DNA from 3 places in the Pseudarthrobacter sp. SORGH_AS 212 genome. Region 2 is predicted to be linked to each of the others. Evidence: riboswitches for the same ligand, from Rfam matches in the RefSeq annotation. Region 2 holds a riboswitch; each other region holds the start of a gene.
What was found. A riboswitch is a leader RNA that binds a small molecule or an ion and turns the genes downstream of it on or off. The one in region 2 is predicted to bind S-adenosylmethionine.
Positions count from the first base shown of each region.

Region 1: another riboswitch for S-adenosylmethionine. It lies ahead of QE394_RS17080 (aminotransferase class V-fold PLP-dependent enzyme); the one in region 2 lies ahead of QE394_RS02325 (bifunctional o-acetylhomoserine/o-acetylserine sulfhydrylase).
Region 3: another riboswitch for S-adenosylmethionine. It lies ahead of QE394_RS10885 (DUF1737 domain-containing protein); the one in region 2 lies ahead of QE394_RS02325 (bifunctional o-acetylhomoserine/o-acetylserine sulfhydrylase).

Region 1 is NZ_JAUTAA010000001.1:3,722,286-3,732,674, reverse strand. It holds gene QE394_RS17115 (PadR family transcriptional regulator) at 1-121, shown strand, start outside; gene rsrA (mycothiol system anti-sigma-R factor) at 476-736, opposite strand; gene QE394_RS17105 (sigma-70 family RNA polymerase sigma factor) at 733-1,497, opposite strand; gene QE394_RS17100 (DoxX family protein) at 1,793-2,341, shown strand; gene aroA (3-phosphoshikimate 1-carboxyvinyltransferase) at 2,347-3,774, shown strand; gene QE394_RS17090 (ribosome small subunit-dependent GTPase A) at 3,758-4,873, shown strand; gene hisN (histidinol-phosphatase) at 4,935-5,747, shown strand; SAM riboswitch class IV at 5,909-6,022, shown strand; gene QE394_RS17080 (aminotransferase class V-fold PLP-dependent enzyme) at 6,061-7,479, shown strand; gene QE394_RS17075 (methyltransferase domain-containing protein) at 7,557-8,315, shown strand; gene QE394_RS17070 (metal-dependent transcriptional regulator) at 8,361-9,074, shown strand; gene QE394_RS17065 (CrcB family protein) at 9,090-9,524, shown strand; gene QE394_RS17060 (CrcB family protein) at 9,521-9,922, shown strand; gene QE394_RS17055 (hypothetical protein) at 9,973-10,350, shown strand; gene QE394_RS17050 (trypsin-like peptidase domain-containing protein) at 10,366-10,389, opposite strand, start outside.
Region 2 is NZ_JAUTAA010000001.1:510,062-520,450, reverse strand. It holds gene QE394_RS02370 (DUF5666 domain-containing protein) at 63-650, shown strand; gene QE394_RS02365 (LysR family transcriptional regulator) at 669-1,580, opposite strand; gene tdh (L-threonine 3-dehydrogenase) at 1,713-2,759, shown strand; gene QE394_RS02355 (glycine C-acetyltransferase) at 2,768-3,964, shown strand; gene QE394_RS02350 (FAD-dependent oxidoreductase) at 4,019-5,128, shown strand; gene QE394_RS02345 (amidohydrolase family protein) at 5,140-6,351, shown strand; gene QE394_RS02340 (DeoR/GlpR family DNA-binding transcription regulator) at 6,456-7,247, shown strand; gene QE394_RS02335 (CPBP family intramembrane glutamic endopeptidase) at 7,298-8,080, shown strand; gene QE394_RS02330 (VOC family protein) at 8,224-8,856, opposite strand; SAM riboswitch class IV at 9,025-9,140, shown strand; gene QE394_RS02325 (bifunctional o-acetylhomoserine/o-acetylserine sulfhydrylase) at 9,184-10,389, shown strand, end outside.
Region 3 is NZ_JAUTAA010000001.1:2,377,192-2,387,580, forward strand. It holds gene QE394_RS10855 (energy-coupling factor transporter transmembrane component T) at 1-722, shown strand, start outside; gene QE394_RS10860 (hypothetical protein) at 727-1,575, opposite strand; gene QE394_RS10865 (UDP-N-acetylglucosamine 1-carboxyvinyltransferase) at 1,756-3,279, shown strand; gene QE394_RS10870 (glutamate--cysteine ligase) at 3,346-4,566, shown strand; gene QE394_RS10875 (O-succinylhomoserine sulfhydrylase) at 4,667-5,875, opposite strand; gene QE394_RS10880 (rhodanese-like domain-containing protein) at 5,876-6,286, opposite strand; gene QE394_RS10885 (DUF1737 domain-containing protein) at 6,283-6,561, opposite strand; SAM riboswitch class IV at 6,575-6,689, opposite strand; gene opgC (OpgC domain-containing protein) at 6,929-9,409, shown strand; gene QE394_RS10895 (GNAT family N-acetyltransferase) at 9,446-10,039, opposite strand; gene QE394_RS10900 (hypothetical protein) at 10,170-10,389, opposite strand, start outside.

The DNA of each region.
Region 1 (10,389 bases), 3.2 Mb from region 2:
CCTCCGGCGGGAGCTGCGGCTGAAGGCGGGCAAGGAGCCGCTCAGCCCCGTGGCACTGGAGACAGTCCGCACCGTCCTGGAGCAAGCCAGGATCGTCGTACTGAACTCCCTGGCGCGCTAGCAGCGGCCGCAGCCGCCTGATCCAGCTGCAGGTCATGAGGCGGTGCCGGTTCGCGGCGGGTCTGATCATGTGGGAGACTGGAGGGCAGCTCTTTTGAGTACCGAAAGTAAGGAGGCCAGCTATGAGCAAGCGTGCACGCAAGCGTCGTGACCGTAAGCGTGGCGGCGCGAACCACGGGAAGCGCCCCAACACCTAGGCAACAGCCAGGTACCACGGTTCAAGTGAAAGACCCCGGACGCCAATCGGCTCCCGGGGTCTTTTACTGTTTAACTTGCTGCTGCTTCCCACACCCAACGTATCCAGTTGAGGGCGGTGGCGTCGCGGCGCGTGGTCAGCGCACCGCTGTGTCCCTGGCTAGGCGTCCACGGGCCTGATGGCGTGAATGCGGTCCAGAATGGCGTTCTTGAGGTTGTCCGGGGCCGCTTCGGTGCAGGAGCGCTTCACCATGTTCCGGATGACGCACTCGAGGTCATACTGCTCCGTGCATTCCGGGCACTCGTCGAGGTGGTTCTTGATCTCTGTGATGTCCTCACGGGTCAGCGCACCATCGAGGTACTCATAGATGCGTTGCATCCGGGCGTCGTCGCAATCGCCCAATCCCTGGCAGTCGCTCATTTCCTGCTCTCCTGTTGTTTGGTGTCGGCCGCGGCCTGCGATTCCACGCCCGTCTTGAATCCGCGCTCCGCGGCGTACTCCGCGAGCATGTCCCGCAACATCTTCCGGCCGCGGTGCAGCCGGGACATCACCGTTCCAATAGGGGTGTTCATGATGTCGGAAATTTCCTTGTATGCGAACCCCTCGACATCCGCGAAGTACACGGCAAGCCGGAACTCCTCGGGAATGCTCTGAAGGGCTCGTTTTACGTCGGAGTCCGGAAGGTGGTCCAACGCCTCTGCCTCGGCGGAACGGAGTCCGCTTGAGGTGTGCGACTCGGCCCGCGCCAACTGCCAGTCCTCGATGGTGTCCGAGTTGGACTGAAGGGGCTCGCGCTGCCGCTTGCGGTACAGATTGATGTAGGTGTTTGTCAGAATCCGGTACAGCCAGGCTTTCAGGTTTGTTCCCGGCTTGTACTGGTGGAAGGCCGAAAATGCTTTGGTGTAAGCCTCCTGCACCAGGTCCTCAGCGTCGGACGGGTTCCGGGCCATCCGCATGGCGGCGGAGTAAAGCTGGTCGACGTACTGCATGGCATCACGCTCAAAACGGAGCCTGCGTTCCTCCACCGATTCGGCGGAAACATCCAGGCCGTTACCGCCCGAATCGCCGGCAGGTACGTCCCGGGTTTCCCCGCTGCCTGCCGGCACCGCAGCGTTTCCGCCCTTAGCTTCAGCGCTGGACGCTTCATACATGGCCGAAACGGCCGGATCCAAGGTACTCATTGCCTTCAAGTCTACTGTCAGGCTCTTCGTCCCGGCGCTGCCGTACTCCGGCAACGCGTCCGATACCAGGTCCAGTGCCACCGGCCCTGGAGCACCTACTCCGTCCAACACCCTCGCCAAGGCCCAACTCCGCTCTCTGTCCGGTGTCCCGATCTGCTGCTTGCTTTCGGGACCAGCCCCCTGTGCGGACCCATGAGCCATAACCGCCGGCCTTGGGCAAATATTCCCTAAAAGTGCAAGACTAGAACGGACTTACGCCGCTGCCGATGCGGTTCGTCCAGCCAGGAGGAAATCCATGTCCTTTGTCCGCACGCTCGCCCGCCCCATGCTGGCTTCCAGCTTCGTCATTGCAGGATTGGACAAGCTCAAGAACGCCGACGACACTGCCCAGCAGTTGTCTCCCCTGCTCCGCAAGGCGGCGGCGTCCCTGCCTTTCCAAACGGACGAGAAGACCCTCGCCCGGGTGATCGGAGGAACCCAGGTGGGCGCGGGAGTGCTCTTTGGACTGGGCAAGTTCTCCCGGGTTTCCGCCACCGTCCTGACGGTGGTCTCGCTGCTTAACACATTCGTTGAATGGCGCAGCGCGGACATCAGCAGCAAGGAAGGCCGCGAAGCCCGCCGGGGCAGGCTGCTCAAGAACCTGTCGCTCAGCGGCGGCGCACTGCTGGCTTCGGTTGACACCGCAGGCAGGCCCGGACTGGCGTGGCGCGCGGAACACCTGGCAGCCGACGCCCGCAAGGGTGCCGCCCACCTCGCCGCGGATGCGCGCAAGACCACGAACAAGAAGCTGACCAAAGCAGACAAGGCCGTGCGCCGCGCCGTGGAGCAGGCTACGGGGGCCTAAAGGACATGATCGCTGCAGCCGCTGCCCGGAATGACTCCGGAACGACTGTCCCCCACTGGCCGGCACCCTACGCAGGCCGTCCGGTAGACGCCACCGTCACGGTTCCCGGCTCAAAGTCCCTGACCAACAGGTATCTTGTCCTGGCTGCCTTGGCTGACGGGCCGTCGCGGTTGCGGGCGCCCCTGCATTCCCGGGATTCGGTCCTGATGATCGAGGCGCTGCGCCAGCTGGGCGCCACGATTACCGAGGTTCCCGGGGACGGCGCCTTCGGCCCCGACCTTGAGGTAGTTCCGCTGCAGCACCAGGACCATGGAGGACAGGAGGACGCAGCGGGCACCGCGGTGCACATCGACTGCGGCCTTGCCGGCACCGTCATGCGCTTCGTTCCACCACTCGCTGCGCTGCGCAGCGGTGCCAGCACGTTCGACGGCGACCCGCACGCACGCAAGCGCCCCATGGGGACGATCATCGAGGCCCTGAAAGCCCTTGGCGTCAATGTCTCGGCGGAAGATGGCGGCACTCCCGCGTCGCTGCCATTTGTCGTCGAAGGAACCGGAGAAGTCCGCGGCGGGCATCTGGTCATCGACGCCAGTGCGTCCTCGCAGTTCGTCTCCGCACTCCTGCTGGTCGGTGCACGATTTACCGAAGGCCTGCACCTGGAGCACGTCGGCAAGCCGGTGCCGAGCCTCGACCACATCAATATGACGGTGGCCGTGCTCCGCGGCGCCGGTGTGCAGGTGGACGATTCCGTTCCCAACCACTGGGTGGTCTCTCCGGGACCCATCCGTGCCTTTGACCAGCAGATCGAACAGGACCTTTCCAATGCTGGTCCGTTCCTGGCCGCCGCCCTCGCATCCGGAGGAACCGTCAGGATCCCGGGCTGGCCGGAGCAGACGCAGCAGGTAGGCGACCTGTGGCGCAGCATCCTGGCCCGGATGGGCGCAGAAGTAACACTGCTGGAGGGGGTGTTGACGGTCCGGGGCGGTCCCGAGATCAAAGGGGCGGATTTCGCCGACACCAGCGAGCTGGCGCCAACAGTGGCCGCGCTGTGTGCCCTGGCCACCGGCCCCTCCCGCCTGAGCGGCATCGCCCACCTCCGGGGGCATGAAACGGACAGGCTCGCCGCACTGGTCACCGAGATCAACCGCCTGGGCGGCGACGCGGAGGAAACCAGCGACGGCCTGGTCATCCGCCCGGCAAAGCTGCATGCCGGCGTCGTCCACAGCTATGCCGACCACCGCATGGCCACTGCCGGGGCAATCCTCGGCCTCGCCGTCGAGGGGGTCCAGGTGGAAGACATCGCGACGACGGCCAAAACCATGCCGGACTTCCCGCGGCTGTGGACGGGCATGCTCGCGCAGCAGGGCACGGCCCCTGCCACACAAGGCTCCGAAAACGGAGCGGGAGGTTCGGCCGGTGCCGCGGAGGACTGACTCCTGGGACGAATCCGACGTCCGGATCCGGCCCAACAAGAAGGGCACCCGGCCGCGCACGAAGGACCGCCCCAGCCACGACGACGCCGTAACAGGCCGCATCATCACCGTCGACCGCGGGCGCTACACCGCCGTCGTTGACGAAGACTCCGGCGATGAACGGACAGTCATTGCCGCGCGGGCGCGGGAGCTGCGCCGGAACCCGGTGGTTGCCGGCGATTTCGTCTCCCTCGTCGGCGACGTGTCCGGGGATCCCAACACCCTGGCGAGGCTCGTCAAAATCCAGGACCGCACCACCCTCCTGCGCCGCAGTGCAGACGACACTGACCCCGTGGAACGTGCCGTCGTGGCCAACGCCGACCAGCTGGTGGTAGTGGTGGCAGCAGCCAACCCCGAGCCCCGCACAGGGTTCATCGACCGCGCCCTCGTGGCAGCGTACGACGCCGGCATCGAGCCGATCCTGCTGGTCACCAAAGCGGACGTGAAGGATCCCGGCGAGTTCCTGGCCAACTACACGCACCTTGACTTCCCGGTCATCATCAGCCGGACCGCCGACCTGAAGGCGTCAGGCATTGACGCGCGCTCCGATGACGGGTTGTCGGCCCGGCTGGACAGTGACGCTGTTGCCGGGCTCAGGGCCCACCTGGGCGGCAAGGTCACTGTGATGCTGGGGCACTCCGGCGTCGGCAAATCCACCATGGTGAACGCCCTGACCGGTGCGGAACGGGCCACCGGCGGTGTGAATGCGGTAACCGGACGGGGACGGCACACGTCGTCGTCAGCCCTTGCCCTGCGCCTGGCCGACGCCCCACCCGGCAGCTGGATCATCGACACCCCCGGCATCCGGTCATTTGGCCTTGCCCACGTGGATCCGGACCGGATCCTGAGGTCATTCCCGGATCTTTCGCCGGGCACTGATGATTGCGAACGCGGCTGCAAGCACACCGCCGCTGCCGTCAACTGCGGGCTCGACGCCTGGGTGGCCGGCGGACACGCAGGACCCACCGGTGAAGCGCGCCTGGCTTCGCTCCGGCGGCTCCTGGGCACCGATCCCAGGATGGAAGCCCAGGAGGCCAAGGAGCTCGGCACCATCAGCTGACAGCACCAACCGGCACGGCCGACCTCCCGGCAGAAACGGCGCCAGACGGTAGTTTGGAACCATGATCCAACCCGCTTCGACCTATAACGACGACCTGCGCCTGGCCCATGTCCTGGCCGACTCCGTGGATGACCAGACCATGAGCCGCTTCAAGGCGCAGGACCTCCACGTGGAGACCAAGCCCGACCTGACGCCGGTCACCGATGCGGACAAAGCCGCCGAGGAAGCCATCCGCGGCCAGCTCTCACGTTCCCGGCCACGCGACGCTGTGCTGGGCGAAGAGTTCGGCAGCACCGGCCACGGCTCCCGGCGGTGGATCATCGATCCCATCGACGGCACCAAGAACTTCGTCCGCGGAGTTCCCGTCTGGGCCACGCTCATCGCCCTCGTTGATGAGGGCGAGCCGGTGGTTGGCGTTGTCAGCGCACCCGCCCTGGGTAAGCGGTGGTGGGCCGCCAAAGGCATGGGGGCTTACATGGGCCGATCCCTTGCGTCGGCCACCCGGCTCCGGGTCTCGGACGTTTCCACCCTGTCCGACGCTTCGCTGTCCTATTCCAGCCTGGGCGGCTGGAAGGAACGCGGCAACCTGGACGACTTCCTGGGCCTGACTGAGGACGTCTGGCGCACGCGCGCTTACGGCGATTTCTGGTCCTACTGCATGGTGGCCGAAGGATCGGTGGACATCGCCTGCGAGCCCGAGCTGAACCTTTATGACATGGCCGCCCTCGTGCCCATCGTGGTGGAGGCAGGCGGCCGCTTCACTTCGCTCGAAGGTGAGGACGGGCCGTTCGGCGGGAACGCCCTGGCCACCAATTCCATCCTGCACACCGAAGTGCTGCACCGGCTCAACCCCGGACTGGACGACCTGCTGTAAGCCGGCCTCCTTCCGAACAATCGACCGCGGGCGCCTCCAAAAGGGGGCGCCCGCCGTCGTATTCTTCGGAGAAAGTCCCGTTTCCGGGCCGCGCGTAACAAAGGCCTTAACAATCCCCCCGGCTTCGGACCGGGCCGCCTGATGTTCTATGGTTTTATCCAGGTCACGAGTGCCAGCGCTAAACCCCGGTTTGCTGGCCGGCAACCCTCCATTCGCGGTGGGGTGCCCCGGGTGACGACCAGGCCGGTCCGGAGCGGATGCGGCAAGCGCGGATTCCAGCACAGCCGGAGTCCTGTCCTGAAGTGAGGTCTCCATGACTACTGCCGTCGACTCCCCCATTACCGCCATCGCCGCCGGGAACGTTCCTGACGAACGACTGGCCGCCGCCGGACGTCCGCTTTCAGCGGTTACAGGCGCCGAAATCCTGGCCCCGTTGATCTCCGGCGGGCACGTCCGCTACGCCAACCTTGACTACGGGGCCTCCGCCCCGGCCCTGACCGTGGTGTCGGCCTACCTCAACGAGATCCTGCCGTTCTACGCCAGCGTCCACCGCGGTGCCGGATACGCATCGCAGATCAGCACTTCGGTCTACGAGAACGCGCGCAACATCGTCCGCGAGTTCGTCGGCGGGCGCCCCGACGATTCCGTGATCTTCACCAGGAACACCACCGATTCCCTCAACCTGCTGGCCGGCTGCCTCCCCGGCACCGACGGCGAACCCGCCGGTGACGTCCTCTACCTGGACATCGAACACCACGCCAACCTGCTGCCGTGGCAGGGTGTCCCCCACCGGAGCATCGTCGCCGCCGACACGATCGCCGGGACCATCGATTCCGTGCGCACCGAGCTTGAGCAGGGCGGCGTCAGCCTCCTGGCCGTGACCGGCGCCTCCAACGTCACCGGCGAAATCCTGCCCATCAGGGAGCTTGCCGCCCTCGCCCACCGTCACGGTGCGCGCATCGTGGTGGACGCGGCCCAGCTGGCGCCGCACCGCCGCGTGGACATCAGCGCCGACGACGTCGACTACCTTGCCTTCTCCGGGCACAAGCTCTACGCACCGTTTGGCGCGGGCGTCCTGGTGGGCCGCCCGGACTGGCTCGACGCCGGAACTCCGCACCTCGCCGGCGGTGGCGCCGTCAAGGAGGCAAAGCTCGACGGCGTCAGCTGGGCCATCGGCCCGGCCCGCCATGAGGGCGGCTCCCCCAACGTACTGGGTGCGGCTACCTTGGCGCGGGCAACACAGGTTATCGCGAGCCTGGACCAGGACCGCTGGCACGCCCACGAGTCGGCCATCCGTTCCTACCTGGTGGAAGGCCTGCAGGCGATCGACGGCGTCACGGTGCACCAGATCTTCAAGGACACCGATCCTGACAAGGACACCATCGGGGTGGTGAACTTCTCTGTGGCGGGTTACGACGCCGGCCTGGTAGCCGCCTACTTGTCCGCCGAACACGGCGTGGGACTCCGCGATGGCCGCTTCTGCGCCCACCCGCTGCTGAAGCGCCTGGGGCTGCCATCGGGATCGCTGCGTGCAAGCTTTGGAGTGGGCTCCCGGCTGGAAGATGCCCAGCGGCTCCTCGCAGGCATTGAAAAGCTCCGCCGGGACGGGCTCGGCTGGGACTACGTGGTCGATGCCGGCCGATGGGTGCCGGCCAACGACACCAGGACCTACCCCCACTGGGCACCGAACACCCCGGGAACGGCCGGCGCAGCGCCCTGCATCGACGACTGACCGCCGGGAGCCGGCACCCGGGTGCATGCTGTAAATTCGGACGGTACCCGCAGGGAATCAGCTGAAGGAGGCCGCACGTGGTTCGGGGTGGGCCCAAGCTCGATCACGGGCGGCGCCGGGAGCTCGGCCAGAGCTTCCAGGACGGCGGCAAGCACTATGACAAGGTCCGTCCGGGGTATCCGGCGGAGTCGGCACGGTGGCTGGTGCCCGCAGGCGCCCATGATGCGCTCGACGTCGGCGCAGGGACAGGCAAATTCACTGACCTGCTGCTGGCGCTCGGATTGTCCGTGACCGCCGTCGATCCCTCCGCGGACATGCTGGCGCAACTCTCCGCCCAATACCCGGCAGCTGCTGCCCTGCGCGGCACCGCCGAGGCCACCGGGCTCGATGACGCAAGTTTCGACGTCGTCAGCGTTGCCCAGGCCTGGCACTGGTGTGACGCCCTCGCGGCCAGCACGGAACTTGCCAGGGTCCTCCGTCCGCAGGGAACGCTGGGACTGGTGTGGAACCAGCTGGACACCTCGGTACCGTGGGTGCACCGGCTTTCCCGCATCATGCATGCCGGGGACGTCTACAAGCCCGGGCAGCGGCCACTGGTGGGCCCGGAGTTCGAGGGCCTCGAAGGACACGTGACCCGCTGGCAGGATCCTGTCACCCCTGCCGACCTGATGGAACTGACCAAATCCCGGAGCTATTACCTCAGGGCCAACGAACAGACCCGGGCCAAAGTCCTGGCGAACCTCACGTGGTACCTCCATGAGCATCTGGGGCATGCCGAGGGTGAAGAACTCAGCCTCCCCTACCTGACGTTGTCCTGGCGCGCCGTCCGCGCGTGAGACGCGGATCCCGGCCGCGTCCCGCCAAAGGGTAGGCTTGAACGTGTGAAGACCAGCGCGCCCTCCTCCTCCATTGAGGACTACGTCAAGGTGGTCTATTCGTTCACGGAATGGCAGGACAAGCCCATCACGTCCTCCCAGCTGGCACAGCGCCTGGGAGTGGCAAATTCTTCAGTCTCGGAGATGGTCCGCAAGCTGAAGGACCAGGGGCTGGTGGACCACAAGCCCTACAGCGCGATTACCCTCACGGATGCCGGACTCCGGCTTGCACTGTCCATGGTGCGCCGCCACCGGCTCATCGAAACGTACCTTGTCCAGCAGCTGGGCTACAGCTGGGATGAAGTCCACGACGAAGCCGAACTGCTGGAACACGCTGTCTCTGACACCTTTATCGACCGGGTGTCAGCGCAGCTGGGCCACCCGGACCGGGACCCGCATGGTGATCCCATTCCCACGGCCGACGGCAAGGTCCACATGCCCGTTGCCCGCCTCCTGGGCGAACTCGACGAGGGCCACACAGGCCGGATCACCCGCATCAGCGACGACAACCCTGAGCTGCTGCGCTACCTTGCGGCCGAAGAGATCGATCTTGATTCCGGGGTTGAAATCCTGGGACGGCGGCCCTTCGGAGGTGCCCTGATCGTGCGGATCAGCAATGCCGGCGGAACCAGGGAATTTGATCTCGCCGACGAGGTCACCTCCGCACTGTGGGTGCACACCGGCCACCCCCACGAGGGTTGCACCCTGACGGAGTCCTGACATGCGCAGGGCCGGATGAGGGAGACGTGGATTCCGTCGGGCCGTGCCTGGCTGGCTGTTGCCGCCGGCGGCCTCGTTGGTTCTGAACTCCGGTACGGACTGGGCCTGGCCTTCCCCGACCCCGCGGGGTCCGTGCCCTGGACAACGCTCTGGATCAACGTCGTCGGCAGTTTTGTCCTGGCCGCCCTGACCACCACCTGGATGGCGCGGCCGCAGACCGCATTCTGGCTCCGTGCCGGTCTGGGGCCGGGACTGCTTGGGTCCTTCACGACGTTTTCGGCGGTGGTGTTTGCCGTGGACCAGCTGGCGCGGGAGGGGCAGCATGTGCTGTGGATCGCTTACCTGGGTCTCTCCTTGCTGCTGGGCCTGCTCTCGGCGGCGCTGGGCTGGCGCCTGGGCAGGCTCACCGGGCGGTTGTCCGCGCGGGGCGGCTCCGGGAGCCGGCAGTGATCAGCGCCGCGTTGGTGGGAATTTTCGGTATCTCCGGTGCACTCCTGAGGTTCGCCACGGACAGCTGGTTCGCCCACCACAGCTCCCGGCGCACCGTACGGCCGGGACTGTCGAAGGAGCGGCTCCACTGGCCTTGGGCAACACTGGTGGTCAACGTGGCAGGCTCCTTCATCATCGGAATCTCGTACGGCCTCACGGCGCAGCTTGGGCTGGGGCACGAATGGAGCATTGGCCTTGCGACGGGCTTTGCAGGCGGCCTGACGACCTTCAGTTCCTGGACCACTGCCACGGTGCGTCTGCTCGGAGAGGCAAGGTTCGGAGCCGCAGCCATGAACGTCGCAGTGAACCTGGTACTGGGCCTTGGCGCTGCCGCCGCCGGCGTCGCGTTGGTGTCCTGAGGGCCCGTCCCGTCCGTGGCGGCCTTTCCCGTTCACGTATTGTGGAGGTGATGATCAGCAGACGCGACGTGGCAATAGCCCTCGATATCCCCATGGAAATGGCCCAGCGCCACGGCCTCCCCAAGTTTATGTCCGAGGAGCAACTCGGCGCGCTGTTGGACAGCCCGCCGGCCTGGCTGGAACAGTCCCGTGCCAACCGGACGGGCAAACGGCCGGTCTGGGTTCACCTCGTGTGCGCGGTGTGCGGTTACGAGGAAGCGGCACGGCCTAAGAAATGGTGGCCGGACTTCACCTATGTAGTGTGCGACCATCACCGCCCGGACGATGTGCCGCCGGCCTCGGCAGGATTTGTCCGCGGCGAGTTCGACGGCGTGGGCACCCGCTTCGTCGGCATCGCAGACGTGGAAGCGCCCGACGGCGGACGCTAACCCGTTCAGTCACGCTCACTTGGGGTTGCTGGTCATTTC
Region 2 (10,389 bases):
GGTCCTACACTGGAGCCGTCGGGGCCTGCCGGTCGGCAGGCCGGCTGAAGGAAGTGGCGGACATGGGACCGAAGACCCTGAGGACTCGGAAGGCACTCCTGGCGGGGGCCGTTGGGGTGGCGCTCAGCGGGGCCGGCGCAGCGCTGGCCTGGTCCGCAGGGCCGCCCTCAGCCACGCCGTCTCCTTCCCCGTCCGCCTCACCGTCAACGCCGGGCCACGAAGGCCGCGGAGCCACACCGGACGCGTCCCAGCGCCCCCAGTTCCAGCACGGCGAGAGCGTCGTAAAAAAGGCGGACGGGACCTTCCAGACAGTGCTTGGGCAGCGCGGCACGGTGGAGGCCGTCAGCAGCACGTCGATCACCGTCAGGAGCGGGGACGGCTTCACCCAGGCCTACACGGTCAACGCGGACACCAGGGTCACCAGGAACGGCACCATCGCGGACATCGCCACCGGTGACGTGGTCCGGGTTGCGGGCGTCCGGGACGGGGACACCGCAACCGCCCAGCGGATCACCGGGGGCGGCGGAGACCACCCGGGTCCGGGCCGCGGCCACGGCCACGGGCACGGACACGGTGGGAATGGGAACGGAAATGGAAACGGCAAGGCGCACGGGCAGGGCCAGGCAAACCCATCAGGCTCCGGCGCCTGATCCGCGCCCCTGCAGCTGTCAGCTCTGCTTCACCAGCCCTGCCATGATGTCCTGCAGCGCCTCGCAGACCGTCATCACCGATCGGCGCTTCAGGTTTTCCGGGCGCGCCAGCAGATCTATCCGCCGCCGGGTGCTGATTCCCTCCAGCGGCCGCAGCACGATGTCCGGGTGCAGGACGGGGCCGGCGGTGTACCGGGGGAGCAGCCCGATCACGCCGCCGGCTGCCACCAGTGCGGCGACGGTGGAGTAGTCGTTGATGCGGTGCACGATGGTCGGTTCCCGGCTGGACACGGCCGCGACGGCGGACAGGACGTCGGCGGGGGAGTATCCGGCGTGGCTGGTCACCCAGGCCTCGCCTCCGACGTCGTCCGCTGTGACCGCTGCCTTCCCGGCGAGCGGATGCGCGGCGGGCAGGGCCACGTCCAGGGGTTCGTGCAGCAGCGGCACCACCGTCACCCGTTCCGTTGGCCAGCCCGGACTGTGGTCCATCCGGTGGGCCAGCACGAGGTCATACCGGGCGGTGAGCGCGGGAAAGTCCTGCTGCGCCACGTCCTCATCGGACAGCTCGAGCCGGGGTTGCCCCGGGCCCTCCAGGATCCGGGCCAAAGTGGCGAACACGGCCTGGCCGGCGCTGTGGAAGCCGCTGACGGTGACGCGGCCGCCGCTCGAGCCGTGGTAGCTGCCGATCGCCGCCCGGGCGTCCGCCATGGCGCTGACGACGGCGGCCCCGGCGTCCGCGAGCACCTGGCCTGCGTCCGTCAGCACCAGGTTCCGCCCCTCCTTGCGCGTGAGCGGAACATCCACGGACCGCTGCAGGAGGGCCAAGTGCTGGGAAACAGCGGAGGGGGTGACCATGAGGGTATCGGCCACTGCCTTGACGCTGCCGAGGGCTCCGAGTTCGCGCAGGATTTCAAGCTGGTGGATCTCCATTCGATCAGTTTACGCATTAGTTATTGCTACATCGTCGATTGAGAAGATTCCCATTGTGCTAAAGCTTTGCCGGCGCTGTAATGGGGAAAGGCAGGATCCTGCCGAGCACGTGAGGAAGAAGCGAGGAAGCCGATGAAGGCTCTGTACAAGGCGGGTCCGCAGGCCGGCTTCGAACTGGTTGACCGCCCGGAACCCGAAGCCGGCCCGGCCGACGTGAAGATCCGGGTGATGACCACAGGGATCTGCGGGACCGATCTCCACATCCAGTCCTGGGACGCCTGGGCACAGGGCATGATTGAGGCCCCGCTTATCGCCGGGCACGAGTTCTACGGTGAAGTGGTGGAGGTGGGCGCTGACGTCCGCGACGTCAGGGTGGGGGACAGGGTCTCCGGCGAGGGGCACATCGTCTGCGGCATCTGCCGGAACTGCCGGGCCGGCCGCCGCCAGATGTGCATCCACACCGTGAGCGTCGGCGTGCAGCGGGACGGCGCCTTCGCTGAGTACGTCGTCATACCCGAAACAAACGTCTGGGTCCACCACGATCCCTCGGTCACCCCGGAACTTGGCGCCATCTTCGACCCCTTCGGCAACGCCGTGCACACCGCGTTGAGCTTTCCGCTGGTGGGCGAGGACGTCCTCATCACCGGTGCCGGGCCCATCGGCCTGATGGCCATCGCCGTCGCCCGCCACGCCGGAGCCCGCAAGATTGCCATCACCGACGTCTCCGGGCCCCGCCTGGAACTTGCCGCCAAGCTGGGTGCGGACCTCACCATCGACGTCTCCGCCACCCGCGTCCGGGACGCCCAGCATCAACTGGGAATGCGCGAGGGGTTCGACATCGGCATGGAAATGTCCGGCCACCCTTCGGCCCTGCCCGAAATGATCGACAACATGAACCACGGCGGCCGGATCGCCATGCTGGGCCTGCCCAGCCAGGACATCACCATCGACTGGGGCAAGGTGGTCACCCACATGCTCACGCTCAAGGGTATCTACGGCCGGGAGATGTACGAGACCTGGTATGCCATGAGCGCCATGCTCTCCTCCAACCCCGCCCTGCACGCCGGCATCTCCGCCGTGGTCACGGACGCCCTCCCTGCCACAGACTGGGAGAAGGGCTTCGAGATCGCCCGCAGCGGCAGCGGCGGCAAAGTTGTCCTCGACTGGACCCGACTCTAAGGAACCCCATGTACACCTCCATCAAGGACCAGCTCCGCGACGAACTGGAAGACATCCGCACCGCCGGGCTTTTCAAGAATGAGCGCAGCATCAGCTCGCCCCAGTCCAGCCACATCACCGCAGGCAGGATCGGCGCCCCCGGCGCCGACGTCCTGAACTTCTGCGCCAACAACTACCTCGGCCTGGCGGACCACCCGGACATCATCGGCGCCGCCAAGCAGGCCATGGATGAACGCGGCTTCGGCATGGCAAGCGTGCGCTTCATCTGCGGCACCCAGGACCTGCACCTCGAGCTCGAATCCCGGGTCTCGCGGTTTCTGGGCACCGAGGACACCATCCTGTTCTCCAGCTGCTTCGACGCCAATGGCGGGGTGTTCGAATCGCTCTTCGGCCCCGAGGACGCCATCATCTCCGACGCCCTGAACCACGCATCCATCATCGACGGCATCCGCCTCTGCAAGGCGCGCCGCTACCGGTACGCCAACCAGGACATGGCCGAACTTGAGGCGCGGCTGCAGGAGGCCTCCGACGCCCGCCGCCGCATCATCGTCACCGACGGCGTGTTCTCCATGGACGGCTTCCTCGCCCCGCTGGAAGCCATCTGCGACCTCGCCGAAAAGTACGGTGCGCTGGTGATGGTGGACGATTCCCATGCCGTGGGCTTCATGGGCGGCGCCGGCGCCGGAACCCCTGAGCACGCCGGCGTCTCCCACCGGGTGGACATCTACACCGGTACGTTCGGCAAGGCGTTGGGCGGCGCGTCCGGCGGCTACGTTTCCGGCCGTTCCGAAATCGTGGCCATGCTCCGGCAGAAGGCCCGCCCCTACCTGTTCTCCAACTCCCTTGCACCGGCCATCGTCGCCGCCACCATCAAGGCACTGGACCTGGTGGAGAACTCGGCGGACCTCCGGAGCCGGCTCTTCGAGAACGCAGCGCTCTTCCGCCGCCGGATGACCGAGGAAGGCTTCGACCTCCTGCCGGGCGAGCACGCCATTGTCCCGGTCATGTTCGGCGACGCCGTCGTGGCCGCCAAGGTGGCCGACCGGATGCTGCAGCACGGCGTCTTCGTCACCGCCTTCAGCTTCCCGGTGGTGCCGCGCGGCGCCGCGCGGATCAGGGTCCAGCTCTCGGCCGCACATTCGGCGGACGACGTCGAAACGTGCGTCGGTGCGTTCGTCGCCAGCCGCGCGGAGACAGCCGCCTGAGGGCGCCTGCATCTTCCGGGCACCGGACGGCGAGATCTCTGCAAGGATGATGGCATGGCAGCTCATTACGATGTCCTGATCGTCGGCGGCGGCATTGCGGGCCTGTCCCTCGCTTCGGCGCTGGCCGGGAACTGTACCGTGGCCCTGGTGGAGGCGGAGCAGGAACTGGCGTACCACACGTCCTCCCGCTCCGCCCGCCAGCTCATCCCCAGCTATGGTCCGCCGGTGGTGCAGGAGCTGACCGCCCGGACCCTGGAGCTGATGGCCGCCCGCGATGCCGAACTCCCCGAGCCCGTCCTGACCCCGCGCAGCTTCATGCTCATCGGCACTGAGGAAGAGGTGACGGCGGAGGCCAGCGGCTCCATGCAGCCCATCTCCCACGCCGAAGCGCTGCAGCTGTGCCCGGCGCTGGTCCCCGGATCCTTTGCCGCGGCGGGGCTGGACAAAGGATCCTTTGGCAGCAATGCGCCGCTGCTGCTGGAGGATCACCGCAGGCGGGCCGTAGAGGCCGGCGCGGACATCATCACCGGAGCAAGGGTGCATTCCGCCCAGCACCTCGGCTCGGGCTGGCAGGTGGGTGCCGGTGCCGAGGGTTTCGAAGCCGGGGTGCTGGTGAACGCGGCGGGAGCCTGGGCCGATGAACTGGCCGTTATCAGCGGGGTGGAGAAGCTCGGACTCCAGCCGTACCGGCGCACTGCGGCGATTGCCGCCGTCGAACGCCCCCTCCCGGAGGGCAGCCCCATGGTGGCGGCAGCGGACAATTCCTTCTACTTCCGGCGCGAAGGTGACGGCGTCCTCATCTCCCCGTCCGAACACGTGCCCAGTGGGCCGGAAGACGCCCGGCCCCGGCCAGGGGACGTGGACCGGCTGGTGGACCTGCTGAACGCGGTAACCACCCTGGGTATTACGGGTGTCCGCAAGGCTTGGACAGGGCTCCGTACCGAGGCGGCCGACGGCGTTCCCGTAGCAGGATTCGACGCGGAGGCGCCTGGCTTCTACTGGCTGGCGGGGCAGGGCGGCTACGGCTTCCAGACGTCGGCCGCCATTGCCGAATTGGCCGCCGGCCAGATCCTGGGCAGCATGCAGGGCAGCCCGGCAGGCCCGAGTCCGGAATCCCGGACAGCGCAGGCGCTCGCGGCCACGCGCTGGTCCATCCGGCGCTGAAGAATAAAAGCATGAGCATCCTGATCACCAATATCGCCGAGTTGATGACCCAGGACCTGGAGCACCGGGTCCTGAAGGATGCGGCGGTGGTGATTGAGGGCGAACGCATCGCCTGGATCGGGCCGGCGGCCAACGCTCCCGCTGCTGACGACGCCGTCGACGCGGGGCGGCGCGCGCTGCTGCCCGGCTGGGTGGACTCCCACACGCACCTGTTGTTCGCGGGTGACCGGACAGCGGAATTCGAGGCGCGGATGGCCGGGGAATCGTACTCGGCCGGCGGGATCGCGGTGACAGTGGACGCTACCCGGGCCACCTCCGACTTCGATCTCACGCGGCTGGCCCTGGGCAGGGTGGCCGAGGCCGTTTCGCAGGGCACCACGTACCTGGAGACAAAGACCGGCTACGGCCTCGACGTGGAGCAGGAGGCGCGCAGCGCCCGGATTGCCTCCACCGCCGCGGACCAGGCCACGTACCTTGGTGCCCATCTGGTTCCCGCCGGCCAGGACGCTGACGCGTATACGGACCTGGTGTGCGGGCCGATGCTCTCGGCGGTCAGGCCGTATGTGCAGTGGGCGGACGTCTTCTGCGAGAAGGGCGCCTTCACCGAGGACCAGTCCCGCCGCGTCCTGCAGGCCTGCAGGGATGCCGGGCTGGGGCTGCGGGTGCACGGCAACCAGCTGGGCGAGGGTCCGGGCGTCCGGCTGGCAGTGGACATGGCAGCCGCCAGCGTGGACCACGTCAACTACCTCGCGGGCGCCGACATTGACGCCCTGGCCGGAACCTGGTTCGGCTGGGACCCGGCGTCCGGGTCGGGGGTGCGCGGGACTGTGGCCACCTGCCTGCCGGCGTGCGACCTGTCCACCCGCCAGCCGCTGGCCCCGGCCCGTGCCCTCCTGGATGCGGGCATCCAGGTGGCCCTCGCCTCCAACTGCAATCCGGGTACTTCCTACACCAGTTCGATGGCGTACTGCGTGGCCACGGCCGTACTGCAGATGCGGCTCAGCGTGCACGAGGCGGTCCGTGCGGCCACCTATGGCGGCGCGCTGGCGCTGCACAAGGAACGCGGCACCGATGCCGACGGCCAACGTGCCGTCGGTTCCATCGCCGTCGGACACCGGGCCGACCTGCACCTGCTGAACGCACCGTCCGCCACCCACCTCGCCTACCGCCCGGGCATGCCGTTGACGTACGCTGTGTGGCGGGCTGGTGTCCGGGAACGGTAAACAGCGGACCCGCCCTCCACATTTTGACGTTAGATGATTGTTTGAGGTCTGTTATGATCATGAAACGTCATCCGGAGTGGTGGCCGTTGTACTGAGAGGCCCGCATGACCCGCACTGACCGCCTGACCGCCATCCTCGACTTGCTTGCCAGGGCCGGCCAGGTGGAAGTGGACGAGATTGTTAACACCCTCGGGGTTTCGCCCGCCACAGCGCGCCGGGACCTGGACAGCCTGGCCAAGCGGCGGCTGCTGACCCGCACCCGCGGCGGTGCCACCACCGGGGCCCTCGCCTACGATTTGCCCGGCCGCTACAACCGGGACGACCATGCCGAGGCGAAGGAGCAGATCGCCCGGGCGGCGTCCGCCCTTATCCGGCCCGGTGCCGTCATCGGCCTGTGCGGCGGAACCACCAGCACGGCACTGGCCCAGATCCTGGCCACCCGTGAGGACCTGAACGCCCCCTCCAACCAGTCAACGCTGACGGTTGTTACCAATGCCATCAACATCGCCGGGCAACTGGCGGTGCGGCCCAACATCAAGGTGATGGTGACCGGGGGCATCCTCAACCCGCGGTCCTACGAGCTGGTAGGCCCGTATACGGACATCATCATGCAAAAGGTGGTCCTGGACATCGCTTTCATCGGCGTGAATGGCATCGACCCCGAGGTGGGTCCCACCAACACGGGGGAGGGTGAGGCATCGGTCAACGCACTCCTTGCCAGCCGGGCACGGGTGTCCTATGTCATTGCCGATTCCTCCAAGGTGGGGGTGCGTGCTTTCGCCACCATGGACGGTTATGACTTCACACGGCTGATCACGGACGCCGGCATCTCGCCGCGGGACAAGGCCGCCTTCGAGGCCAAGGGCACCGAGGTCATCGTCGCCCCCGTGCCCTGACACGGCGGGGCCATCAGCCCCGGCCCAGAAACTGCGGGCAAGATGGGTACATGCTGGTTCCCTCCCGCCGCCGCCTGGCGTTCGAAGTCTGGATTGTCCTGGGCCTGTCCCTGGGGCAGTCCGCCGTGTACTCGGTAGTGCAGCTCCTGGACAAGATGACCCGGGCGCCGCTGGCCGAGGGAACCTCGACGCTCAACCGGTCCCAGAGCACCCGCGAATACTTCGACCTGACCTATCAGCTCCTGGACATCATCTTCGCCCTCGTCCCGGTCCTGCTGGTGCTGTACTTCCTCACGGGCTCCCGGCAGGCGTCCTCCGGGGACCTCGGACCGCAGTCTGGGTCAGCTTTCACGAGACTGGGCTTCACTTTCGCCCGTCCGGGCAAGGACCTGCTGCAGGGGGTGGGGCTGGCCGCACTCATCGGCATCCCGTCGTTGGGCCTTTACGCTGCGGGCCGTGCCCTGGGGATCACCACCGCCATCATCCCCAGCGCCCTGGACGCCTACTGGTGGACCGTGCCGGTGCTGATCCTCTCCGCCATCCGGCACGGCATCGTGGAGGAAGTCATCGTGGTGGGCTACCTCCTGGACCGCTTCGGCAGGTTCGGGTGGAGCGTGCCGCTGTCGATTGCCGTCAGTTCGGTGCTGCGCGGCAGCTACCACCTGTACCAGGGCTTCGGTCCCTTCATCGGGAACGTGGTGATGGGCATTGTCTTTGCCTGGATCTACACCCGGACCAAACGCGTGACGCCGCTGGTCATCGCGCACGCGCTGCTGGACATCGTGGCGTTCGTGGGCTTCAGCCTCTTCGGAAAGGCCGTCGGCCTGGGATAGGCCAGGCAGGCCGGCAGGCCGGGAAATGGATTCGGCCGCCATGGGGTGGTGACGCCGTTGTCACCACCCCATGGCGGCCGAAGCTGGCGCGGGCAGGCGCCCGCGTCTGTGGTCCGGTGTGAAACCGGACCACAGGTGGAGGGTCAGAGGGTGACTGCTCCATTGGCGGTTTCGAAGGTGACGGACAGGATGCCGGGGGTGCCGTGCGGGGCCACCCATTCGACAGCCACGTCCTCCAGCGGCTTCTCCACCGGCTCGCCCAGCCATTCGGTGACCCGCGAAGCGGAACCGGCGATGGTCAGGCAGCTCATCTTGAGGCTGCTGTCATAGGCGTTGGAAGGGTGCAGTGAGGGGTCGCCCTCCCACTTGAGCATGTACGGAACCTGGGGATCGGCGATGAGCCCGAGGATGCCGATCTGCTTCCACACCAGTTCCCGGCCGTCCGGGAACTTGCGGTTGCCGTTGACGGCCGAGCGCCCGAGGCGCTCTTCGAACGGGGCGAGGTCGTCCACTTCGACGCACCAGCCCATCCAGCCGCCGCCCGCTGCTGAACGGGCCCGTACGGCCTGTCCGAAGGGGGCCTTGTCCGACGCGGGGTGGTCCAGGACCTCCACCACTTCGAGGTACTTGTGGCCCGCGAGCGGGATGATCATATTCCGGGTCCCGAACCGGGGATGTACCCCGCCTTTCACTGCCTCAACGCCGAGGGCAGATGCAATTCGTTCGGTCGTGGCCGCGAGGCCATCGTGTTCACAGGCGTAAGAGACGTGATCCATGCGCATGCCAACATCTTGGCACTTTGTGATCGGGCTCTCAGCTTAGGCTTGCCTTACTCGAAATTTTCATTTTCTTGGGTGTCAGTTTTCCGTCCTGCAGGCGGTCGCGGAGACCATGTTCGTCACAATCCTGTCCGCCGCCGCCAAGGTGTTCCTACACTGGGCGCAGGTCATGAGTGCCAGCGCCAAGCCCCGGCTCGCTGGCCGGCAACCCTCCATCCGCGGTGGGGTGCCCCGGGTGAGGACCTGGTTGTCCGGCAACGGCCGGGCGGCAAGCGCGGCCCGTGGTGCTCACAGCATGCCGGGCCCACGTCAAAGGAGCCTTGAATGTCCAACGGATGGTCCTTCGAAACCCGCCAGATCCATGCCGGCCAGGAGCCCGACGGCGCCACCGGCGCCCGGGCACTGCCTATCTACCAGACCACCTCGTTTGTGTTCCCCAGCGCCGAAAGCGCGGCCAACCGGTTCGCCCTGGCGGAACTGGCCCCCATCTACACCCGCATCGGCAACCCCACCCAGGAGGCCGTGGAGCAGCGGATCGCCAGCCTCGAAGGGGGACTCGGCGCCCTGCTGCTCAGCTCCGGCCAGGCCGCGGAGACCTTCGCCATCCTGAACGTCGCCGAGGCGGGCGACCACATCGTGGCCAGCCCCAGCCTGTACGGCGGAACCTACAACCTGTTCGCCCACACGCTGAAGAAGTTCGGTATCACCGTGACGTTCGTGGCGGACCCGGACAACCTGGACCAGTGGCGGGACGCCGTGCAGCCCAACACCAAGCTGTTCTTCGGCGAGGTGGTCTCCAACCCGCGCCAGGACGTCCTGGACATCGAAGGCATCTCCGCGGTGGCACACCAGGCCGGCGTGCCCCTCATTGTGGACAACACCCTCTCCACGCCCTACCTGATCCGTCCCCTGGAATGGGGGGCCGACATCGTGGTCCACTCGGCCACGAAGTACCTCGGCGGGCACGGAGCGGCAATCGCCGGCGTCATCGTCGACTCGGGCAAGTTCGACTTCAGCAAGGACCCGGAACGGTTCCCGGGCTTCAACACCCCGGATCCCACCTACAACGGCCTGGTCTACGGCCGGGACCTCGGGGAGAACGGGCTCCTCGGTGCAAACCTGTCCTACATCCTCAAGGCGCGCGTCCAGCTCCTGCGGGACCTCGGCTCGGCGGTCTCGCCGTTCAACGCCTTCCTGATCGCCCAGGGCCTGGAAACGCTGAGCCTGCGCGTGGAACGCCACGTGGCCAATGCCACCGAAGTCGCCCGCTGGCTGGAAGGGCGGGACGACGTCGAATCCGTCGCCTATGCAGGCCTGCCGTCCAGCCCGTGGTACGGGCGCGGCCGCAAGTACGGGCCGAAGGGGACGGGCGCCGTCGTCGCCTTCAACCTTGCCGGGGGAGCCGAAGCGGGGCAGCGGTTCGTCGACGCCCTGGAACTGCACTCCCACGTCGCCAACATCGGCGATGTCCGTTCCCTGGTGATCCACCCGGCCTCCACCACCCACAGCCAGCTGACCCCGGAACAGCAG
Region 3 (10,389 bases), 1.9 Mb from region 2:
TGCTCATCACCGTGGTCCTGGCACTGTCCATCGACTGGGTGTCCGCGTCCGTGGCACTGTTCTTCGAACTGCTGCTGTTTCCGCTCGCCGGGCTCACGCTGGCGCTGCTGTGGCAACGCGGCTGGCCGCTGATCCTCGCAGCCGCCGTGGGCGGGTGGAGCACCTCCATCCTGGCGCCGGACAGCGGCCGGACACTGATCGACGCCGGCATCTGGACCATGAGCGAAGGCTCGCTGGAGACTGGCGTGGGCTTCCTGCTGCGCGGCCTGGCCATCGCGTTGCCCGCAATACTCCTGGTGAGCTGCACGGACCCCACCGACCTCGCTGATGCGCTGGCGCAGAAGGCCCGGCTGCCGCACCGGTTTGTCCTGGGCACCCTGGCCGCGATGCGCCTCGTGGGGCTGATGGCCGAGGAATGGCAGACCATCGGAATGGCGCGGCGGGCCCGGGGGGTTGGCTCCCGCGGCAGCGTTTTGCAGCGGCTGAAGGCCACCCTGGGGCAGAGCTTCGGGCTGCTGGTCCAGGCGATCAGGCGTGCGTCACGGCTTGCGGTCACCATGGAAGCGCGCGGGTTCGGCGGCGGGCCACGAACGTGGGCCCGTGAATCCACCTACACGCTGTTGGATGCGTGGGTCCTGGCGGGCGGCCTGGCAATGGCCGGCCTGGCCGTCACGGCGGCAGTGACAGCCGGTACCTGGAACATGGTGTGGGCCGGGAACTGACCTGCTAGCTGCAGGCGTAGTTGTAATCCAGCCCGGCGTGGATGAACTGCGTCAGCACCACTTTCCCGCCGCCCGTCAGCGGGGACTTTGAACACGCGGTGGCTGCTGAAGCTGCATTGCGGGATCCCGCCAGCCAGCTGGGCAAGGGGTAGAGGTTGCTGGAACCGCTGACGTTCCCCACGATCCTGTGCCACTGCTGGCCGGTGGAGTAGATACCCACACCTGCTGCGTCGATGCTGTGGAAGAAATCCGTCATGCCTTCCAGGACGGTGCGGTTGGCGTCCTTGCTGCTGGACCAGGTGTTTTCGGTTTCCACATCCAGCCACCAGACGTAGTCCGCGGGGTCGGTCACTCCACGGACGTAGGCTGCGTCAAAGGCCTTGGCGTAGCCGTACATGTAAGCGCAGGCCGTGCCGTAGTCCCCGGCCTTGCAGGAACCGTACGGGTTGTGCACCTTCGAGCCGGTGGGGTATTCGTCGCTGACCGGCCACCAGGAACCGGCCCGCCCGGGATTGGCAGTATTGATGTAGAGCTGCGCCTTGGGCTGCGAGTCGACTGCCCCGGATGACGATTCGGCCCATTCGAGCTGTTCCTGCAGGCAAGGGTTGGTGTTGTTGGCCAAACCGTTATTGACGCCCACGATGGCGAACGCCTGGTCTCGCGGCAGCTCGGCGCCGCACTGCGGCCACGAAACGTCGTTGCCGAGGAGGGGCTGGCTTCCGCCTCCACCTTGCGGCACTGCCGGGGGATCAGTTGGATCAGCCCACACGGGCCCGGCGCAGGTGAAAAGTACTGCTGCCACCAGCAGCCATGCCAGCCTGAACACTGGCAGGTGGGCTCGAGTCCGGGGCATGTCAGGCTCCGTTTTATTGCTTGAAGAAACGTATGTTCCAGTTTCCCGCGGTATTACGGAGAGGACAAGGCGCAACGCCGCAGCCCAGCGCTATCGCATAGAAAAGATAAAGATGGACCTTGATGGAGCTGTAACCTGCCTAATTCGCCATCAAAAACTCATAGATGATATATTCGCTGCATGATCCAGGAAACCGCTGAACACGTCGCCGTCATGCTCAGGAACGCCCGCAGCGAGAAGGGCTGGACCCAGGGCCAGCTGGCCGCCGAGCTGGGAACCAGCCAGAGCGCGGTGGCCCGGATGGAGCAGGGTAAACAGAACCTGAGCCTGAAAATGATCCAGCGCCTCGAGACCATCTTCGACCGGAGCATCGTTAACGTGGGTAAACCGCAGATGACCCACCTTCGCGTGGAAGGCGGGCGCACCCTGTCCGGTTCGGTTGATGTCAACAGCAGCAAGAACGCCGGCGTTGCGCTCCTGTGCGCCAGCCTCATCAACCGCGGCACCACCATCCTGCGCCGCCTGGCCCGGATCGAAGAGGTCAACCGCATCGTGGAGGTGCTGACCAGCATCGGTGTGGAATGCACCTGGCTCAACGCCACCGACCTCCGCCTGCGCCGGCCCGCCGTCCTGGACCTCGACTCGATGGATGTGGAGGCTGCCCGCCGCACCCGCAGCGTCATTATGCTGCTGGGTCCCCTGCTGGACGAGTCCGCCGAGTACAGGCTGCCCTATGCGGGAGGCTGCGACCTCGGCACCCGCACCGTCGAGCCGCACATGCAGGCGCTGCGCCAGTTTGGCCTGTCCGTCGAAGCCACGGCCGGTTTCTACGCTGTCCAGGCCCCGACGGCGGATTCGCGGGACCGCTCCTTCGTTCTCACTGAGCGCGGCGATACCGTCACGGAGAACGCCATCATGGCGGCCACCCACCGTGAGGGCACCACCGTCATCCGGAACGCCAGCCCCAATTACATGGTGCAGGACCTCTGCTTCTACCTGCAGATGCTGGGCGTCACCATTGAAGGCGTGGGCACCACCACCCTGAGGATCACCGGCAAGCCCGTCATCAACGCCGACATTGAGTACTTCCCGTCCGAGGACCCCATCGAGGCCATGAGCCTGATTACCGCGGGCATCGTGACGAACTCCGAGGTCACGGTGCGCCGCGTGCCCATCGAGTTCATGGAGATCGAGCTGGCCACGCTGGGGCAGATGGGCCAGCAGCTGGAAATCTCCGGTGAATACATGGCACGGAACGGCCGGACCCGGCTGGTGGACGTGACCACCAAGCCCTCGGAGCTGAAGGCACCGGAGGACAAGATCCACCCCATGCCGTTCCCCGGCCTGAATATTGACAACCTGCCGTTCTTCGCGGTGATCGCAGCCAACGCCACCGGCCAGACGATGATCCACGACTGGGTGTACGAGAACCGCGCCATCTACCTGACGGAGCTGAACCGGCTCGGCGCGCAGGTCCAGCTTCTCGATCCCCACCGGATCTACATCAACGGCCCCACCAAGTGGCGCGCCGCTGAAGTGGGATGCCCGCCGGCGCTGCGTCCGGCCGCATGCCTGCTGCTGGCCATGCTTGCGGCACGCGGCGTGTCCGAGCTGCGCAACATCTACGTGATCGAGCGCGGGTACGAGGACCTGGCCGAGCGGCTGAACACCATCGGCGCCAGGATCGAGTACTTCCAGGGCTGACATTCACTCTTCGTCATGAAGGGGCGGGGCACTTCAAATGTCCCGTCCCTGCCGCAGAATGTGACTATGCGTACCTTCGGCGTTGAGGAAGAGCTCCTGATTGTTGATCCGGAGTCCGGCGAACCGCTCGCCCTCGCTGACGCGCTCCTGTCCGGGCGGCACGTGGCAGCAGACGATTTGCCGCAGCCTCCGCAGGCGCCTGCCGCGAGGGACAACACGGACGGCGACGGGATGGGCCTGACTGCCGAACTGAAGCTTGAGCAGATTGAGACGCAGACCCGCCCGTGCCTGGACTACGGAACGCTGCTGGACCAGATCCGTGCCGGCCGGTCCCTCGCCGACCAGGCGGCGCAGAAGAACCATGCCAGGGTTGCGGCGCTCGCAACCTCACCGCTGGGATCCACCAGCCACACCACCCCTGACCCCCGGTACGCCCGGATGCTGGAGCGTTTCGGGCTCACCGCCCAGGAACAGCTGACCTGCGGCTTCCACGTCCACACCTACATCGAGTCACCGGATGAGGGCGTGGCGGTGCTGGACCGGATCAGGGACAAGCTCGCGGTATTGACGGCGCTCAGTGCGAACTCGCCTTTCTGGAACGGGCTGCCCACCGGCTTCGAAAGCTACCGGACCCAGGCTTGGAACCGTTGGCCGACGTCCGGACCAGCGGCCGTCTACGGTACCTACCCTGCGTACCGCAGGGTGGTGACGCGGCTCCTGGACAGCGGCGTGATGCTCGACGAAGGCATGTTGTATTTTGACGCGCGGCTCTCGCGGAACCACCCCACGGTTGAGGTCCGGGTAGCGGACGTCTGCCTGCGCGCCGACGACGCCGCACTGATCGCCTGCCTGGTGCGGGCGCTGGTGGAGTCGGCCAGCAGGGAGTGGCGTGACGGCGTGGACCCGGCTCCGGTCCCCACGGTCCTGCTGCGGATGGCATCATGGCAGGCCAGCAACTCCGGGCTCACGGGCGAGCTGCTGGACTTTGGCAACTTCCGTCCGGCACGCGCCGCCGATGTGGTCCGGTCGCTGGTGGATTACCTCGCCCCGGTGCTGGACGAGCAGGGTGAGCTGACACTGGCCCGGCAAGGCGTGGAGGACATCATCGCCCGCGGCACGGGCTCGGCTGAGCAGCGCCAGGTGCGGGAAAAGGCACTGGCAGGCCAGCCCGGGGACTTCGGCTTCGGTGCGGTGGTGAAGCACGCTGTCAACGTGACCATGCGGGATACCCTCAAGGTTTCGGAGGCGGATACGGCGCCCGAGTTGCTGCGGGTCCGGCAGTCCTGACCCGCTCTGCCGGGGAGCCTGCCCCCACTGCCATCAAGGCTGGGCACACCGCCGGCGACGCCATCCGTGTCCGGACCAGCGTCGCCGCCGCGGAAACAGGCTAGATCTGCTTGAGGGCCTGTTCCAGGTCGCCGATGAGGTCCTCGGCGTCCTCGAGCCCCACGGACAGGCGCACAACCCCGTCGGTCAGGCCAATCGCAGCCCTGCCCTCCGGACCCATGGCCCGGTGCGTGGTGGTGGCCGGGTGCGTGATGAGGGACTTGGAATCGCCCAGGTTGTTGGAGATGTCGATGACCCGCAGCGCGTCCAAAAGTGCGAAGGCGGCCTCCTTGCCGGAGCGGCCGCCCGACGGTGCCAGTTCAAGGGTGAGTACCGTACCGCCGGCCTTCATCTGCTTGGCCGCGAGCCCGTACTGCGGGTGGGACTTCAGGAGCGGGTACTTCACCCAGCTGACGGCGGGCTGCTGCTCCAACCATTCCGCGAGCCGCAGCGCCGTGGCCGAGGAGTGGCTGACGCGCAGTCCCATGGTCTCCAGGCCCTTGGCGAGCACCCAGGCGTTGAACGCGGACAGGGCGGGCCCGGTATGGCGCATCAGTTGCTTCACGGGACCGTCAATGAATTCCTTGGTACCCAGGATGGCCCCGCCGAGCACCCGGCCCTGGCCATCGATGTGTTTGGTGCCGGAGTACACAATCACGTCCGCCCCCAGCTGGCCGCAGCGCTGCAGCAGCGGAGTGGCGAAGACGTTGTCCACCACCACCGTGGCACCCGCCGCGTGCGCAAGTTCGCTGACCGCCGCGATGTCCACGATTTCCTGCATGGGATTGGAAGGAGACTCGAAGAAGACAGCGGTGGTGGGCTCGGACAGGGCGGACCGCCACTGGTCCAGGTCAGGGCCGTCGACGAAGACGGTCTCCACGCCCCACCGCGGCAGGATTTCGTTGAGGATCACGAAGCAGGAGCCGAACAGCGAGCGGGCAGCCACCACCCGGTCCCCGGCAGCCAGCAGCGCGCCGAGGGCCGTGAAGACGGCGGACATGCCGGACGCCGTCGCAAAGCATGCCTCGGTGCCCTCCAGCAGGCGGAGGCGTTCCTGGAACGTGGCCACCGAGGGGTTGCCGTAGCGGGAGTAGACGAAGCGTTCGTCTTCGCCGGTGAAGGCGCGTTCGGCAGCGGCGGCGGACTCGTACACGAACCCGGAGTTGAGGAAAATCGCCTCGGACGTTTCCTGGAAGTTGGTGCGGTCCAGCCCCCCGCGGACGGCCTGGGTGTCAGGGCTCCAGCCGGCGGCATCTTCGTTGAAGGTCACTTAGTTCTTTCCGAGGTTGGTGGGCAGGCCGCGGTTCTTCCAGCCGTTGACGGTGCGTTCGCCGTAACGGTCCGGTTCGCCTTCGAAGCCTTCCAGGACGTTGTAGGAGATGAAGCCCGCCCGGGTTGCCGCCGTAGCCGCCGCAATGGAGCGCTGCCCGGAGCGGCACAGGAACAGCAGCTCGGTGCCGCGGTTCTCCGGGCCCTGCTGCTCAAGGTCGGTTATGAATTCCGGGTTGGGAATGCCGCCCGGAAACGTCCACTGGATGAACAGGGGATCGTTGTCCGTGGCCTTGGTGTCCGGGATGCCAATGTGCGCCCATTCGCCCTCAGTGCGGACATCCACCAGGATGGCGCCCTGCTCCAGTTTGGCCCAGGCCTCCTGGGGTGTCAGGTCTCCTGCGTAGCTCATGCGTGGCCCTCGCCGTCGAATTCGGGTTCTTCAGTGGCGGATTCCAGGTGGTCCACAGCGGTGGCGACGGCGGCGTCCGCGGAGGCGATGGCTGCCGGGAGCACCACGGCCTGGGCCACGATGACGCTGCTGCCGTTGAAGGTCACTGCCGGGCTGCCGTGCAGCACGTACCCTTCCGCCAGGGCAGCCGAGATCCGCTCGCAAAAGGCGCGGTCGTCCGGGCCGCTGATCAGGCGGTAGGACAATTTCTCTTCAGGGACAGGTGCGTCAGACATGACGGATCTCCTTCTCTCACGCTTGCAGCTCGAATCGGTCGATATGCCGAGTAGTCACCTGAGGCACCCCGCCGTGGAAGGAGGGTTGCCGACCGGCCAGTCAGGGCTTGGCGCCGGTACTCATTACTCCCCAAAAACGTAACACCTGCCGCCGGGAGCCGCACCGCCGCCGTCGTCATCTTCCGTAACTGAACCGGAAACACAGGGTCACAGGCGTGCCGGGCGCTTTCCGGGCAGCGCCCGACGGCGGCATTGCCGCAGGTGGGCGGGTTTTACGCTGCTTCCTGCATGCATTCCCGGCGGGCTTCGACCGATAAAGTACAGGTGGGGCCGCTGCCCCATCAGGTCTTCGGCACCGGGGGGTTCCATGAGCATGCGTACATCCGCGCGACGACGCACCAAACCTTCGGTCCAATCGTTCCGCGCGGGCGCGTCGAGGGTGTGGACATTCCTTGCCGTTGTGCTTCTGGCAGCGTGTGCCGTGGTGCTGCCCGCAGGCGCCGCCAGCGCCGCCGACCTTAACCCGGACGAGGGAAAACCCCTGCTGGGCGCGGTGCTGGAGTGGGGTGAAGATTCCGCTGCCGGTTTCGCCGAACGGCTTGGAGCATCTCCCGCCGCCTACGGCCACGACCTCGCCCTGCCGTACCGCCCCTCGGAGCAGAACAACCTCCGGGGCTTCCTGGAGCAGGCGTCACTCCAGGGTTCGCATGCGATGTTCACTGTGAAGCCCACTGTGCCGCTCGACCAGATTGATGACGCTGCCGCAGCGTCCTTTGCCGCGGAAGTGCGGCGGCTGACATCGGGTTTCACCGGGCAGGTGCTGATCCGTTTTGCCCCGGACATGAATGCCAGCTGGGTGGAATGGGGCCAGCAGCCCGGTGCGTACCGCAACGCCTTCCGTGCGGTGTCCGCCGCCTTCAAGACGTCCGGCGGCGGCCCGCTGATGGTGTGGGAGCCGTACCTTGGCAAGGATTATCCCTTCGCCCGGAGCCGGAATGCGCCCGCTCCCGGCAGTGAGGGCTTCGCTTTGCTGGACACCAACGATGACGGAGCGTGGGACGGGGCGGACAGCGCCTACGAACCCTACTATCCCGGCGATGACGCCGTGGACTGGGTGGGCTTGACCGCTTTCCACGACGATACGGCCGGCGGGGCGGCGGTGAACACGGTGCCGCGGGCAGGCGAGCTCCAGGAGATGCTCACCGCCTCCGGCGGGGAAAACTTCTACAGGGACTATTCAGCCGGCCGCAGCAAGCCGTTCATGCTGCAGACCGCTGCCTTCTACAGCCCCGCAGCCGGCGGCGCCTCCGAGGTGGACGTCAAGGCCGGCTGGTTCGACCAGGTGGTGGGGGCCGCCACGTCGACCAACTTCCCGAAGACCGCCATGGTGGTGTGGGACGAAAGGACCAGTACCCGGGACACGGGTGTAGCGAGCATCAGCTGGTTGCTGACCGGCAACTCCACCGTAGCCGCGGCTGCCCACGCCCGGCTGAAGGATTCGTCAATGGTGACCGGACCCGTCACGGAGGTTGGCGCCGGCGGCAGCTATGAACGGGCCAACACACTGACGGGCGCCGCGGCCTGGACTGTGGGAGCGGCGCTGATCCTCCTGTTGGTGGCACTGTGGCAGATTCCCCGCAGGGTTAACGCTGCCACGGCCTGGGGCTACGGCGACCCCTCCCAACGGGATTCCCGGGTGGACCTGCTCCGCGGCATGGCCATTGTCTTCGTGGTGGTCAACCACCTGGGCATGACATCGCTGTTCCAGCTGCTGACCCAGGAGGCAGTGGGCTTCGTCAGCGGCGCCGAACTGTTCGTGTTGTTCTCCGGGCTGGTGGTGGGCATGGTCTACGGGCCCCGCGTCCGCGAGGATTTTGGCACCGTGCTGGACCTGACATCCCGCCGCGCCGGCAAGCTGTACCTGACGGCGCTGGTGGTCCTGGTTGGCGTCTTCCTGATGTCCTTGCTTCCCATTTTCCGGACCGAGGCCCTCACCACCTTCGTGGACCAGGGGACCGGAGGGGCCGGGCACCAGGGGGCCGGCCGTACCTACGACCTCTATGCGGGGATGGAATCCCTCTTCCAGTTCCCGGTGCCGCCGCAGGTGCTGCCCGCCGTCCTCCTGCTGCAGTTCGGCCCCTGGCAGTTCAACGTCATGGGCCTGTACGTGGTGCTGCTGCTGGTCAGCCCGGTGGTCCTCGCCGCGCTCAGCCGTGGGAAGGCCGTCTGGGTGCTGGCCGCAACGCTTGGGCTCTACGCCGTCGGCTCCATCACACGCTTCCGGCTCTTGCCGTCGCAGTTCGAGGATTCGTTCCCTCTGCTTGTCTGGCAGGTGCTGTTCGTCATCGGCCTCGTGGCCGGCTACCACCGGCGGACCATTGTGGCGTGGCTATCTGCCAGGACCTGGCTGGTAGTGGCATGCACCGCCGTCGCACTGCTGTTCGCGTTCCTGTCCTGGGGCAACCCCTACCTGGCCAACGGCTTCGACGTCCGCCTCGCCCTTATTCCGGACACGGCGTACCGGGTCATGTACGACGCACTCTTCGCCCGCACCTACCTGGCGCCGGGGAGGCTGCTCAACGTGCTGATCCTGGTAGTGGCTGCCTACGCGCTGCTGACTGCGTACTGGAAACCCATCCAGCGGGTGTTGGGCTGGTTCCTGATCCCCCTGGGGCGCGCCACCCTCTACGTGTTCATCATGCACGTGGTGCTGATCGCTGTGGTGGCCAACATCCCCGCCCTGCAGCAGGAGAATGTGCTGCTCAACACGGCGGCCTACGCCGTGGTCCTGGGGCTCCTGTGGGCGATGGTCCGGACGAAGTTCCTTTTCAAGATCATTCCTACCTAGCTGCGGCGTTCGGGGAGCCTGGGCTGGCGGCCCGGGTTACTGTCCGTGCGGCAGGATGAGCTGGTGCAGCAGGTGGTCCTGCCATGTTCCGGCGATTTTCAGGTACTCCGGGGCAACCCCGATCTCACGGAACCCTGCCCGGCCCAGGATTCGCCGCGACGCCGCGTTGTGCAGCAGGGTAGCGGCCTGGATGCGGTGGAGGCCAAGCTCGCCCTGCGCGTACCCGGCCGCGAACCGGACAGCAGCCGTGCCGACGCCCCGTCCCAGGAGGCCGTGGTCCACCCAGTAGCCAAGGTTGGCACTGAGGAACGGTCCCCGGACAATCCCGGTGAGGGTGATGGTTCCGACGATGCGCTGGGCCGCTGATGAGTTACCGAAGCCCTCGATGAGAACCCAGGGAACCTCCGTGCCCAGCACCAGCTGTTCACGCTTGGTCCGGATCAGCTCCCGCTGACGCCGGGCCGTATAGAACGCCTCGGGCCGGCGGGGTTCCCACGGCGCCAGGTGCAGCCGGTTCCGGCGGTACGCCTCTGCCAGGGCGTGCCCGTCATTGCCGTGGAGCAGCCGGATACCCACGCCGTGGAGCAGTTCTTCCGGCTCGGCGACAGGTGCGGGGAGTGGATTGTTCATCCTTCGATTGTGCCGTGTAGTCCGCCACTGCCTGCAGCCCGGCGCATCGGCCGTCCCGGCGGATGCTGTTGCCGCGGCATCAAATGAAAAATGCTGTGGCACACGTGGTGCCACAGCATTGGTTTCGGTTTTATACGAGTCCGGGGTAGCTGGCGACGATGTAGTCGGCTGCAGCCGGTCCCTTCATCCGCAGGCGGTTGTGCCGCGGGTTGATCCGGTGCTTCATGGCTGACCAGAACTGTGGTTCCGCGCCCGGGGAGTGCTGGTTGATGAAGCACCAGCTGGTGTAGAGCCCGAACAGGCGGTCACGGTTGAGGCCATGTTCTGTGGAGTCGTCGAGGTAGGTGGCT